DNA from 3 places in the Halomonas sp. AOP13-D3-9 genome. Region 1 is predicted to be linked to each of the others. Evidence: predicted binding sites of a transcription regulator. Region 1 holds the regulator's gene; each other region holds the start of a gene.
The links. The regulator FliA, encoded in region 1, starts transcription of late flagellar genes. The targets are predictions, from matches to a motif close to CTAAAGTTNNNNNNNNNNCNGCCGATA.

Region 1 (4,164 bases):
GCGGGGCGGCTGGCGCCGGTATTAGACATTATTATGCGCCACGGGATGCGTGTGCTGTTTGGTTCAAATGGCCAGCAGGTGCCTGAAGATATGGCCATAGCTGCCCCCGACGCTTTAGTCGACCAGGCGCTTAGCACGGCAACGCCGCAGCGTGAACGAGCACACAGTGCTGAAGCCCCGATGGCAATGCCACGTTGGTCCCGGGATGTACTGGGTCAGGGGCGTCGCTTGTCGTCGCTACTGGCGAGGCTGCGCCAACGCGTCACCGGTTTTGCGGAACTAGAAGAGACCTGGGACCTCGCCGCGTTGCCGAGCCGTGTGCAAGAGCAGCGTTTAGACGCACTGCTCGCCGGCTATCCCGCGGTGGAAACCACCTTAGGTATGGCGTGGTCAGCGCGGCGCAATGAGCGCGGCTGCGACTGGGCAATGCCGGACATCGGGCTGGATAGAGATGGCGCCTGGCTGGCGTTACCCTGGTTGCAGCATCGCCACGTCGCAGGATGGCAGCCGCGCTTAGCCGCGCTGACTGAATCAACCGGTGTCGCGGTACACCTACTGCCGCGCTTTCCCGAACCGGAGGCACTCGTCTGGCTGGAAGCCGAGCATTTGACCTGGGTCAGCCAAGTAGCCCCCAGTCATAGAGTACTCTTTCACCATGAGCGCCAGACCCTCCGTCAGTTGTTTAATGACAGTGTGCTAACACACCATGTAGGTGTGCGCTTTCGTGGCCAAGCGGTGCAACTGTGGACTGCCTACGCCGAGGTGGAGGACGCCAGTGGCACTGCGCTGCTCGCCTGGTACGGGGAAGTGCGCGACCCGGAAAGTGCCAAAGTGGTGGCGCGTCGCTACTGGCTAACCCCAGCACGGCTGGGGGCCGAAGTGCTCTCGCTGTTGTTAACACAGCTGCAAAGCGAAGGCTTGGCCGCCTTGACGCGGCGCGCGTGGCAGCAGTTAAAAGAGGCCGATAGCGGTGATCTCAATGCCGAAGTCCGGCTTTTGATGGCCAGCGGTGTGGCGTCGGTTGCCGGACATCTTGATGTGGCCGATGACGAGGAAGCGCAGACGCTGCGCGGCGATCTTCTTAACCTGCTGGGCACCAGTCGGCGCCGCCGCGATACCGGTATGCTTGATGCGCTGGTCTACGCCTTTATGGCGCGGGATGCGATTCGTCAAATGGGCAGTGTGAGTCGAGAGGGTGTGGCGTGAGCGAACAAGATCAAGCCTCGGGACTGCGCAAGTGGGCAAACCTGCAGCGCCAACAGCAGCAGGCTGAGGGGGCTGTGGATGTTGCGGCGGCCGAGCCTGTGAACGAACACACTTCACCTCTATTAACGCCGACGCTAGCGGCAGTGGAAGAGCCAAAGACAGTGGCGCCGCCCAGGCCCAAAATTCCGCTTATAGTGGTGGGGCTACCCGGTAGCGGCGCATCCCAGGTGAGTAAGGTCAAAGCACGACTGGGGCAGTGGTCATCGTTAGGTCGAAACTGGGCCGGTGACCCTGATGACTGGGATATTCGCATCGTCATGGCGGAAACGTCTGAGCTAGCTCAACTGCGCGATCAATACAGCCGCTGGGCGCTGTGGATCAGTAGCGATGCCGATGCCTTTGCTGGCATGTTCCGCACCTTGCGCCAGTTGCATGAGCGTGGTGGGCCGCGTCGTTTGCTGGCGCTCCATGAACCGCACTTGCCGCGCCAGGGGCTACTCGATAACTTGCGTGAGGCTGCTGATTACTACTTAAATACGGAGTTACTGGTACTTGCACGATGAACGCACTCTGCCAAGGAGACCAAGCATGCTAAGCTGGCCATTAAGAGGGAAACTGCTACTGAGCATAGTACTGCTGGCAGGGTGTCTACTAGCAGGGGTAACGGGAAACGCCCAGGCGACACCCGGTAGCTGGAGCAGTCAGATACCAGGATTGATGGTGGCGATGAGCGATCGGGCAAGCGCTAGTCAAAACGCAACCCCGCCCGCTACCGCTAACAATGTGCAGTCGGCGCAGCTCGGGCGCATTCATTGGCAGTTTCAATACCCCCCAGGTGCGCATTTAAACGCTTGGCTGTGCCATCCTGAGCAGTGCATTGCGTTAACCGGTATGCGGGGTTCTACCACCGCACTAGCGGGGCGAGATGCCAATGCACCGTTGCATTTTCGCTTCGCCTTACGTCCAGGTCAGCGGCCTGTTCGGGTGCAGGGATTGCAAATGATTGTGAATTATCAGTGAAGACTGGATAGCCGCGAGGCGAGAGCATGTACACAGCACAAGGCAGAATTAAACAGAGTGAGCTGTTGACGCAATACATGCCGCTGGTGCGACGTCAGGCCTTGACGCTTCAGGTCCGTTTACCCGCTAGCATTGAGCTCGACGACCTTATTCAAGCCGGGATGGTGGGGCTGCTGGAAGCGCTGGGGCGCTTCGACGCCACCCAGGGCGCCACCTTCGCGACCTTTGCCAGTCAACGTATTCGCGGCGCAATGATGGACGAGTTGCGCACCCGCGACTGGTTGCCGCGCAGCGTACGCCGCTCAGCGCGGGCGGTTGACCGCGCCGTTCGCCAATTAGAGCAACAGCTCGGGCGGGCACCGGAAGAGCACGAAATTGCTCACCACCTTGAGATGCCGCTGAGCGACTATCAGCAGCTTCTCAATGACACCAACAGCGGCCAACTGTTGCCGTTTGAAGAGCTAGTGGCCGATGGCGGCGAGCCTATTAGTCATGAACTGGGCAATTCACCCTTCGATCAGTTGCTGGATGGCCAGCAGCGGCAAACGCTGATTGACGCGATTGAAGCGCTGCCCGAGCGTGAAAAGCTGCTCATGGCGTTGTACTACCAAGAAGAACTCAATCTTAAGGAAGTAGGCGCTGTGTTGGGCGTAACGGAGTCACGCGTTTCTCAACTGCACAGCCAGGCCGTAAGTCGTTTACGCGCTCGCTTACACGACTCGGCATAACACTTCTTTTTACTCACTTGTGACCGGCAAGGAGCCGTGGATGAACCCTTCGACGCTGATAGGCATATTTGCCAGCATACTGCTGCTGGTGAGCGTGCTGTTTTTCACCGCAGAGTCCGCTGAAAGTTTTATAAACTTACCGGGGCTGGCCATAGTAGTGACCGGTACCCTGGCGGCGACCTTTATCAGCTATCCGCTGAAAGAGGTGCTCCGCGTCGTACGGCTGGTGGGCTTGGTGTTTCGGCGCGAAAATACCTATATGCGTGACGATATCCGCGAATTGGTGGATATGTCACGGCTGTGGTTTAAAGGCGATGTGCGCGCGGTTGAGCGCGAGTTGGAGCATACCCGCAACCCGTTTTTACGTACAGGGATCCAACTGGTGATTGCCAATACCAAAGAGGATGAAATTTTTGACATGCTGCGCTGGCGGATCGCCCGCCTTAAAGCCCGTGAGCATGCCGAGGCACAAATATTTCGCACCATGGCCACCTATGCTCCCGCGTTTGGCATGATCGGTACCCTGGTAGGGCTGGTCAATATGCTGGAAGTCATGGATGCAGGCGACTTGCAGGTGATTGGACCGCGCATGGCGGTGGCCCTGCTGACGACCTTTTATGGCATTTTACTCGCTAACTTAGTGTTTAAACCGATTGCGGTGAAGTTAGAGCGCCGCACCGAAGAGCGGCTGATTACCATGAACATGGTGTTGGAAGGTATTTCGCTGATTACCAAGCGTCGCCTACCGTCGTTTATCGAAGAGACACTCAACTCCTTTGTGGCTAACTACCACGATGAAATTCGTGATAACAGCGTCAAACCCAGGCCTGATTCGTCGGTGAGTTCAGCGGCCAAGGGGTAGGCCCGATGCTAGATCGCGATACACGCCATGCGCTGGAAATGACGCCGTCGCCAGGCGATGGCGAAGATGGTTGGCTTACCAGCTATTTGGATGTGCTGACGCTGCTCATCACGCTCTTTGTACTGCTGCTTTCACTGACGCCGCCGGGCGGCGGTGAAGCGGCTGATACTGCTTTCATGCGCTCGGCCAGCGCGGTATCATCATTGCCGCTGGCGTCTCTGGCCACCGGCATTCAGCCTCGACATGCGGGGGTACAGCCGCAGTTTGACGGGCTTGATATTCCTGGGGTCAGCGTTTCGCAAGGCCGCGAAGGGGTGACGCTGCGGATTGATACCAGCCTACTATTCC
Region 2 (4,164 bases), on a different contig from region 1:
GCCGGTCGAAATCCCCGCGCTGGTTAAATAGCGCCCGTCCTCGGTAAAGATACAATCACGTTGTACCTTTGCTTGTGGGGCTTTGGCTTGTAGCTGTTCAATTAGCGTGTGGTGGGTGGTACAGCGTCTTCCCTTTAACAGGCCCGCATCTGCCAGTAATAGCGTGCCCGAGCAAACGGTCATTAGCGTATCCGCACAGTGGGCATTCGCCTTGAGCCAAGCGATACACTCTTGCTGTACCAATGGCTCAAGGCTATTGCGGTACTGCCCCGGAATCAGCAGTAAATCTTGAGTAGGAAGCTGTTCAGGCAAGGGATCGATGCCGCTGAGGGTTAACGGCCCTAACCACTGTATGGCCGCTTGGGGACCGATATAGCGCACCTGAACGTCTATCGAAAGCCGGTCTGCACACTGCAAGACCTGTAGCGGGCCAATCAAATCAAGCGGCACCTGGCCGGGCATCATCAATACCGCCACCCGCAAGGTGGTGGCTCTTGTGGATGGCGGCTGGCTATTGTGTTGATCTTCACTCACGCGTGTTTTGCCATTCGTTGATCATGTCTTGTGTACTGATAATACGCGCAAAGCGGTCTTCAAGTACCAGTTCGGTGCGTGCCTTAATATCCTCAGCTGGCCAGGTGATACCGCGGCGCGTCATGGGGAACGTCAGGGTAGCATCGCTGATGAAATCGACGCTAAACCCCAAATCTGACGCCACTCGTGCGGTTGTTTCGCAGCATTGCTCGGTGCGAATACCGCTAATCGCCAGTCGTTCAATGCCTCGTTCCCGTAACCAGCTTTCTAGTGCGGTATCGCTGAAGGCGTTATGTACACGTTTATGAAAGGTCACCGCCACTTCATCGTTAAAGTCATCAAGCGGACGAATGAGGCCATTATCAGGGTCGAAAGCACCTTGGCTGCAGGGTTCTTCATGCAGAATGCGTACAACCGGTATATCGTTGGTCTGGGCTGCATTCAGTATCGCACGTTGCTTGGGCTGCCACGCCTGAGCCAGTGATTCTACCCAGTAATCGCGGGCGGGGAAGGAGGCTTGAACATCAATTAATAACAATGCGGTTTTAGGCTGGGCCATGGCTAATCTCATCGTGTTGAAGTGAGGCTACAGATTAGCTGTTACGCATTCTGCCAACGATGCGTTATTCGGTCACAAAGGGGGCAATTTCGGCCATGTGAGAAAGAATTTTATAGCTGGTAGCGCAGCCAATGGGGCGACTCTCTGGAGCAAGTAAGGTTTACTTCTTCACACAAACAAAAATCCCATTCCCAGAAGCGTTATCCCAGGGAATGATTTTTTCATAATTGTGTTCAAACACATGAACTTCAAAGTGAGGCGCTAAGAGTGCGCTTAACTCCGCAAAGCTGACGGCTACCATGGGGTGTTCGTCGTTCCATAGCTGCGTTCCTTCAGCGTTGGCTTTTTCAATGCTGAGCCTAAGCGACTGCTTTTCACCTTGCCCACTGTAGTGCCATCCCGAGCGAAAAGTGAACATTTCATCTGCTTGTTTGGCGCTGTGTTTAACGAATAGGTCGTTGTTGATTTTCTCTTTATCAACCGCGTTAAAACAGAAAATACCACCGGATGCTAGCGCGCGATGAACATTGGTTATACACGCTTTTAGCTTTTCGACTCCATTGTTGTAGTGGATGGAGTACAAAAAGCAGGTGATTAAATCTTGAGGTTCGTTAACCTTGAAGTCACTCATATCTTGCAACGTGAAACGGGCTTCGGGGCAGCGCGTGGCGGCGATATCCAGCATCGGCTGATTAATATCAAGCCCGCTACTGGCATACCCAAAATCAATGAAATGGCGCACGTGTGGGCCGGTGCCACAGGCTAAATCTAGGTGTGTAGTTCCGTCGTTACCGAAAATCTGATGCAGCCTGCGGATGGCGTTGCTTTGCGCTTGGTAATCGATATCCACGCACATCAAATCGTAGTAGCCAGAAAGGTCGGTATAAAGGGCGTTAACGGACATAGTGACCTAATAGTGGCAACTGAAATAGTGTGGATGGCGCATAGTAAACGAGCGGATAGGCTTTGAGAAGCAGGTACAGCTAGGAGCTTAACGGTTACGCAAATACATCCCGCGGCCCTAAAGAAGTGCTGGCGATTACCGATATATAGCTAAGACCATCGAGATTTCTCTGGTCGTTGCTAAATGCCAAGAGAGCCCTCTATGCCCAAGACGCTGACTTTTATCATCGCCACCTTGCTTCTCATGCTGTCCAACCAAGGTCAGGCAAACACGAGTGCGGCAGAGGCGGCGGCTTTGGCGTGGCTAGAAGCCATCGACAGTGGTGAATTTGAGCAAGCCTGGGAGAACTCTTCTACGCTGCTGAAGGTTCCGCTGTCACCTAATATGTTGTCCCGTACGGTTAGCGCTGCCCGCCGTGATTTTGGTACCGTTCAATCACGTCGGCGAGTGAGCCTTATCCGTGAAACCTCTATGCCGGGGGCTCCAAGCGGCGACTACGCGATATTGACGTTTCAAACGAGTTTTGAAAACAGACCGCAAATCACGGAAACCATCACTCCCCATTTAGAAGAGGGCACTTGGCGGGTAAGTGGCTATTATGTGAACTAATCGTTCCGCCATAATGGTTAACAACTCTTCATGACAAAGATGATTCCGCTACTGTTCGCTTTTGTTTCATTGCCCGCGCTTGCAGCTGATGACGCGCCAGATTGCCAAAATGCCATGACGACGATGGAGATCAATCAGTGTGCGCAGTTAGAGCTAGAATCCGTTGAAGCGGAAATGCACCGCTATCTTGACGCGGCGCTAAACCGCCATGAAGCTGATGCCAGCTTGGTGGAGTCGATTCAGCAGGCCCAAGAGGCCTGGGAAGGTTACCGTCAAGCTCATTGCGATGCGGTATATACCCAGTGGCGTGATGGCACGATAAGAGGTGTAATGTCGCTTTCGTGTAAAAAACAGCTTACTCAAGCGCATACACATACGTTATGGGAGAGCTTTTTAGTCACAATGGAAGGCGGGTCGTTACTGCCGGAGCCCGAGCGTTAAGTACTGCTTAATGGTGCGAGCTTCATCATTCCTTTTCCAGCCGCGACGAGACCCATGCTACACATCGCCGACACTCCTGAACCTCCTTACTACGCCGTTATTTTCACTTCACTACGCACCGAGGTCGATAACGGCTATGACGCAATGGCGGCAAGAATGGTTGAGCTTGCAGCGCAGCAGCCGGGATTTTTGGGTGTGGAGTCTGCCCGGGATGAAGTGGGCGTGACGGTTTCTTACTGGGCTGATTTGGCATCTATTAAAGCGTGGAAAGCCCATGCTGAGCATCAAGAGGCTCAGCGGCTAGGCCATCAGCAGTGGTACCACCACTTCAAAACCCGTATCGCTAAAGTCGAGCGAGATTACGGAATTTAGCGAATGCCAACAGTTCAGTTGCCTAAACCACCAGCCCAGCCAGTGCCTGCATACCTAGTGCCACCGCAAGTACAACACCCCCTGCCACCAAACTGGTTACCAAGGCATGGCGTTTCCACAGTACCAGAACACGGTGGCCAAAGCGGTGAACCAGCCAGGCAAGGCCGAAGTAGCGCAAGCCACGGGCGATTAACGTTGCCAGCACAAATAGCATGATTGGGTAGCCGGAAAGCCCGGCGGTAATCATCGCCACCTGGAAGGGAATCGGTAGTATTCCAATGGCCAAAATGGCGGCAAAACCGTATTGATCGAAAAATGTTTGGAATGCCTGGTAGCTATTCTGCATCCCCATAGACTCAATAAACCAGGTGCCCACCGACTCATAAAGCACTAAGCCAATGCTGTAGCCCACCAGCGACGCGACGAGGCAGCCCGCAGTAGTGACCAAAGCCAGCAACCACAGCCGCTGCCTATTAACGGCCATCAGCGGTATCAACACCAGTTCAAGAGGAATGGGCAGAATAATAGTCTCCAGAAAGGAGAGGGTGCCCAGCAGCCACAGCATATTCTTCGAGCGGTTAATACGCTCAAACCACTGCTTAGTGCGTTTGGATGCTATGGCCATGCAGGTCTCTACACTTCGGGATTAATGCGGCGATAGACAGCCGCTAATAGGCTGTAGAGACCAAACGCGAAGAGTCCCAGTGCGACAAAACCAAGTAGCCACTGACCGAAAGGCTGGCTT
Region 3 (4,164 bases), on a different contig from region 1:
AGCCGCCTTCATCTGTTTCGCCCGCAAAGAACGCAGATAGCCCCTCTGGGTTGTTGGCAACTGCATCGTCCAACTTATCCTCATCGACTTTTAATCGCCCTTTCTCATCAATGGCAATACCCAGTTGAGAAAGCCGTGAAATATCACCAGTGCCGAGGTTGTCTGTGATATCCCTGCGTAGGCGGTCTTCAATGGTACGCACGGTGCGGTCGCCCACCAGCTCACCAGATATCTCACCTTCCCCATTGTATGCGGTCATTCGACCAACGGTGGATTTCATTTCATTATAGTTTTTAACGAACTCGTCAATGGCTTCTCTCAGCGACGCATCATCACGCTCAATCACCAGTGTAACGGGGTCTCCAGAGGCCTCTGTGAGGTCAAGCGTTACGCCTTGAATTGCCTCTTCAACACGGTTGGTTTTACTGGTGATAGCAATGCCATTAACGTTTAGCTCAGCGTCCTGACCTGAACGCTGGGTGGCTGCATCCATGGTCAGCGACGCTAAGCCTGAGAAGCCTTCCAGTGAAGCATCTTGGCCCGTCTCTTTTGAGCTCAGCGCTAAGCGGTACCCAGTGCCATCATTAACGATAGAAGCAGTGACACCAGACTCTTTATCTGCATTGATCTGGTCACGAACATCCGCCAGCGTACTGCCCGCTGAAATAGCAACGTCGTAGCTTGTTTGTGTTCCGCCAGCACCAAAGTTAAGCGTAAGCGTCGCATCGGCCGCTGTTAGCTCTTGGTCTAGCGCTACGCTGTTAGAAGCCGCGCTGCCTGAGCGGGCCAGTTGGGTAACGGTCACTTCATAGCGCCCGGCATTAGCGGTTTCGCCTGCGGTCGCCAATACGCCATCGCCCGTCACGGTGCTTTTTTGCTGCTTAAACGTAGAGGCCTCATTCAGCGCAGCAATAGAGGTTTGCACCCTATCCATTGCTGACTCAAGGCGCCCATAGGCAGAAATCTTGGTTTGCTGAGCACTTTTCTGCTCTAGAATAGGCACAAGCTTTTGCTGTTCGGCCGCTTTTAGCTGATCCACCAAACCTGCTAGATCCAGCCCAGAGCCCACACCAAGTGCAGTTATCGAAGCCATGACTCAGTTCCTTATAAGTGGTAGAAAAAGGTATCTAAGTTCTTTATCGGCTGCACAGGAACAAACTTTAGAGATGGCGCCTTTTTTAAGCTGTTTTTAAGCCTTTGCAGACAAAAAAATGCCCAACACATTGTGCTGAGCATCTTGTAAGCTATTAATTTAGCTAGCTTAACTTTGGCTTTGCTGTCCCAACACGGCAAACTGCTGGGTCAGATAAGCACTGGTTGAGTTCATTTGCGCTACCATGCTGTCCATCGCTTGAAACTGTGTGCGATAACGCTCAACGGTTTGCTCGATACGGCTTTCCGTTGTTGCATAACGGTCTTCTAACGAAGCAAAGCGCCTTTCAGACGAATCAACGGCACTTTCAAGGCGGCCACCTGTTCCCACCAAGCTTTCAAGCGATGAGGCAATTTGCCCTGCCATGCCACCCTCTTCGCTATCGCCTGCGAAAAAATTGGCTAGCTGATCCGGCTGAGTAGCAACAATGCTATCTAACTTATCTTCATCAATCTCCAGCTTGCCGTCTACTTGAAGCGAAATACCTATATCCGACAACACGCTAAAGCCATCGCCGCCGACAACACTGCTAATTGTTTGACGAAGCTCTCGTTCAACCGCACGGGTCGCAGCATCGGCGTTCAACCCCGCCGCCTGCCCAGTCTCTTCGTCAAACGCTGTCAAACTGGTGATGGTGTCCTTGAGCGCGTTGAAGTCATCGACAAAGGCCGTGATCTGCTCTCGAATAGCCTCATCATCTTGCTCAACACTGACTGTGCTTGTCGCACCCGCCTCAGATAAGTTCAGGGTAATACCTTGAATAGCGCCTTCCACTTGATTGGATGGGCTAACGATATCGATACCATTGACGTTAAACTCTGCATCCAGGCCCGTTTGAACTACCTGGGCATCAGTCGTTTGTACATCGCCCGCAAGAATGTCTGAAAAGTTTGTGCTTTCAATACTCGCGTCCGCACCCGTTTCCGTCGAATTTACTGCAAGACGATATCCTTCACCGTCGTTGATAATAGAGGCGCTTAAGCGGCCATCACTCTGTTGATTGATAGCATCTCGCATATCTTCAAGGGAACTGCCATCGGCAATGGTAATGGGATCCATAGCTCCGTCAGCAAGAGTAAAGGTTAATGACTGCTCCCCACTCACTATGCTTTCATCTGCTGTTTCCAAACGCTCTGTTACTAGACTACTGGCTGTAGCTAACTGGCCGACCTGTACTTCGTACTGACCTGGCTGGGCCTCATTGCTGCTAACAGCGCCAACAGCACTGCCTTCTACATTGGTTGTCAGGCTCTCGAATGACGACCCGTCATTGAGGGCTTCTGCAGAATCTTGAAACTGCTCAAGCGCGCTTTGCAACTTACCGTAGGCAGATATTTTCGTATCTTCAGATTGGAGCTGTTGCGCAATGGGCTCAAGCTTTGCTTGTTCTGCCGTTTTTAATTGTTCCAGCAAGCCATTCAGATCCAAGCCAGAACCGATGCCTAGTGATGTGATAGCAGCCATAAACCAATGCCTTTTTTGAATACATGTTGCTACGCTTGCTGCTTCCAATAGCCGTTTATCTGCGAAGCCCTGCGTAACACTATTTTTAATGCAGCTTTTTAAAAGTATCGACCAAGTGAATCAGAACTTGAATATTAGCCTCTTTTTTTCGTACTAATACGTATTTTCAAGTAACAAAAGGTAATTCACCCAGCAGTTAATCAGAAAATCATAATAACAGATTCATCCTTAATTGCTCTTTCGCCCTACCCCTATGTACCGCAAACCCGCCTCTTCAACTGCGCTTGGCGTGTACAAATTACGCCCATCAATAACGACTTTTTCTGCCAGTTGATCGGCCAACCAAGCGAAATCAACGCTGCGAAACTCTTTCCATTCGGTGCAGATGACCAGCGCATCGGCGCCTTTGACTGCCTGAATGCGGTCACCGGCGAGCATTAAGTCATCCCGTTCGCCATAGATACGGCGGCATTCCGCCATGGCTTCGGGATCAAAGGCTTGCACCTTAGCACCCGCTTGCCAAAGCGCTTCCATCAACGTGCGGCTTGGGGCTTCACGCATATCGTCGGTGTTGGGCTTGAAGGCCAGACCCCACACGGCAATGCTCTTGCCACTTAGATTGCCTAAGTTATCTTGCAGTTTTGTGAACAGCGTTTGCTTTTGGCGTAAATTAACCGCTTCAACAGCACTGAGCAGTTCTGGCGTATAGCCTAACTGGCGCGCGGCGCGCTCTAGTGCCTGAACGTCTTTGGGAAAGCAGGAGCCGCCGTAGCCACAGCCTGGGTAGATAAAGTGGTAGCCAATGCGTGGGTCGCTGCCAATACCCCGGCGTACGTCTTCAACATCCACTTCGAGCCGCTCGGCGAGATTGGAAATCTCGTTCATAAAGCTGATTTTGGTGGCGAGCATGGCATTGGCGGCGTACTTGGTCAGCTCGGCGGCCCGCACGCTCATAAACATCAGTTTTTCGTGATTGCGATTGTAAGGGGCGTAGCACTCTTGCATATGCGCTTTCACGCGTTCGCTTTCGGTGCCGACGATAATCCGCGCACCGCGGGTAAAGTCATCTATCGCGGCCCCTTCTTTCATAAACTCAGGGTTCGAGCAGACGTCAAACGCGAGTGATGTACCACGCTGTTCGAGAACATCGCTGATAACGGCACGGACTTTTTCGGCGGTGCCCACGGGCACGGTAGATTTATCAATCACCAGCTTGTAGCTATCCATATGCTGACCGATCGTACGCGCCACCTCTAGCACATAGCGTAGGTCGGCACTGCCATCTTCATCCGGCGGCGTTCCCACGGCGATAAACAGCAGCTCGCCATTGGCTACTGCTTGGGCAGCGTCAGTAGTAAAACGTAAACGGCCAGCTGCCACATTGTGGGCAACGATGGTGCTTAGCCCAGGCTCAAAAATCGGCACTTCTCCGCAATTAAGCTGATCAATCCGCTCAGCGTTAACATCCATACAAGTGACTTGATGGCCGACATCGGCTAAACAAGCGCCTGCAACAAGGCCGACATAACCGGTTCCGAATACACTGA

Region 2: ACT3UM_RS14095 (DUF4019 domain-containing protein) is a predicted target of FliA. The motif match lies at 2,115-2,141, and genes of this name have one in related genera.
Region 3: fliD (flagellar filament capping protein FliD) is a predicted target of FliA. The motif match lies at 2,723-2,749, and genes of this name have one in related genera.

The regions. Positions count from the first base shown of each region.
Region 1 is NZ_JBQSYH010000002.1:283,718-287,881, reverse strand. Features, by position in the region: gene flhF (flagellar biosynthesis GTPase FlhF) at 1-1,206, shown strand, start outside; gene ACT3UM_RS03475 (hypothetical protein) at 1,203-1,769, shown strand; gene ACT3UM_RS03470 (flagellar protein FlhE) at 1,795-2,226, shown strand; gene ACT3UM_RS03465 (RNA polymerase sigma factor FliA) at 2,253-2,954, shown strand; gene ACT3UM_RS03460 (motility protein A) at 2,995-3,816, shown strand; gene ACT3UM_RS03455 (OmpA/MotB family protein) at 3,822-4,164, shown strand, end outside.
Region 2 is NZ_JBQSYH010000011.1:180,903-185,066, reverse strand. Features, by position in the region: gene ACT3UM_RS14110 (GlxA family transcriptional regulator) at 1-534, opposite strand, end outside; gene ACT3UM_RS14105 (isochorismatase family protein) at 527-1,093, opposite strand; gene ACT3UM_RS14100 (class I SAM-dependent DNA methyltransferase) at 1,254-1,997, opposite strand; gene ACT3UM_RS14095 (DUF4019 domain-containing protein) at 2,199-2,606, shown strand; gene ACT3UM_RS14090 (lysozyme inhibitor LprI family protein) at 2,637-3,047, shown strand; gene ACT3UM_RS14085 (antibiotic biosynthesis monooxygenase family protein) at 3,102-3,419, shown strand; gene ACT3UM_RS14080 (YqaA family protein) at 3,442-4,044, opposite strand; gene ACT3UM_RS14075 (DUF1206 domain-containing protein) at 4,053-4,164, opposite strand, start outside.
Region 3 is NZ_JBQSYH010000001.1:414,409-418,572, reverse strand. Features, by position in the region: gene fliD (flagellar filament capping protein FliD) at 1-1,093, opposite strand, end outside; gene fliD (flagellar filament capping protein FliD) at 1,262-2,665, opposite strand; gene ACT3UM_RS01935 (UDP-glucose dehydrogenase family protein) at 2,846-4,164, opposite strand, start outside.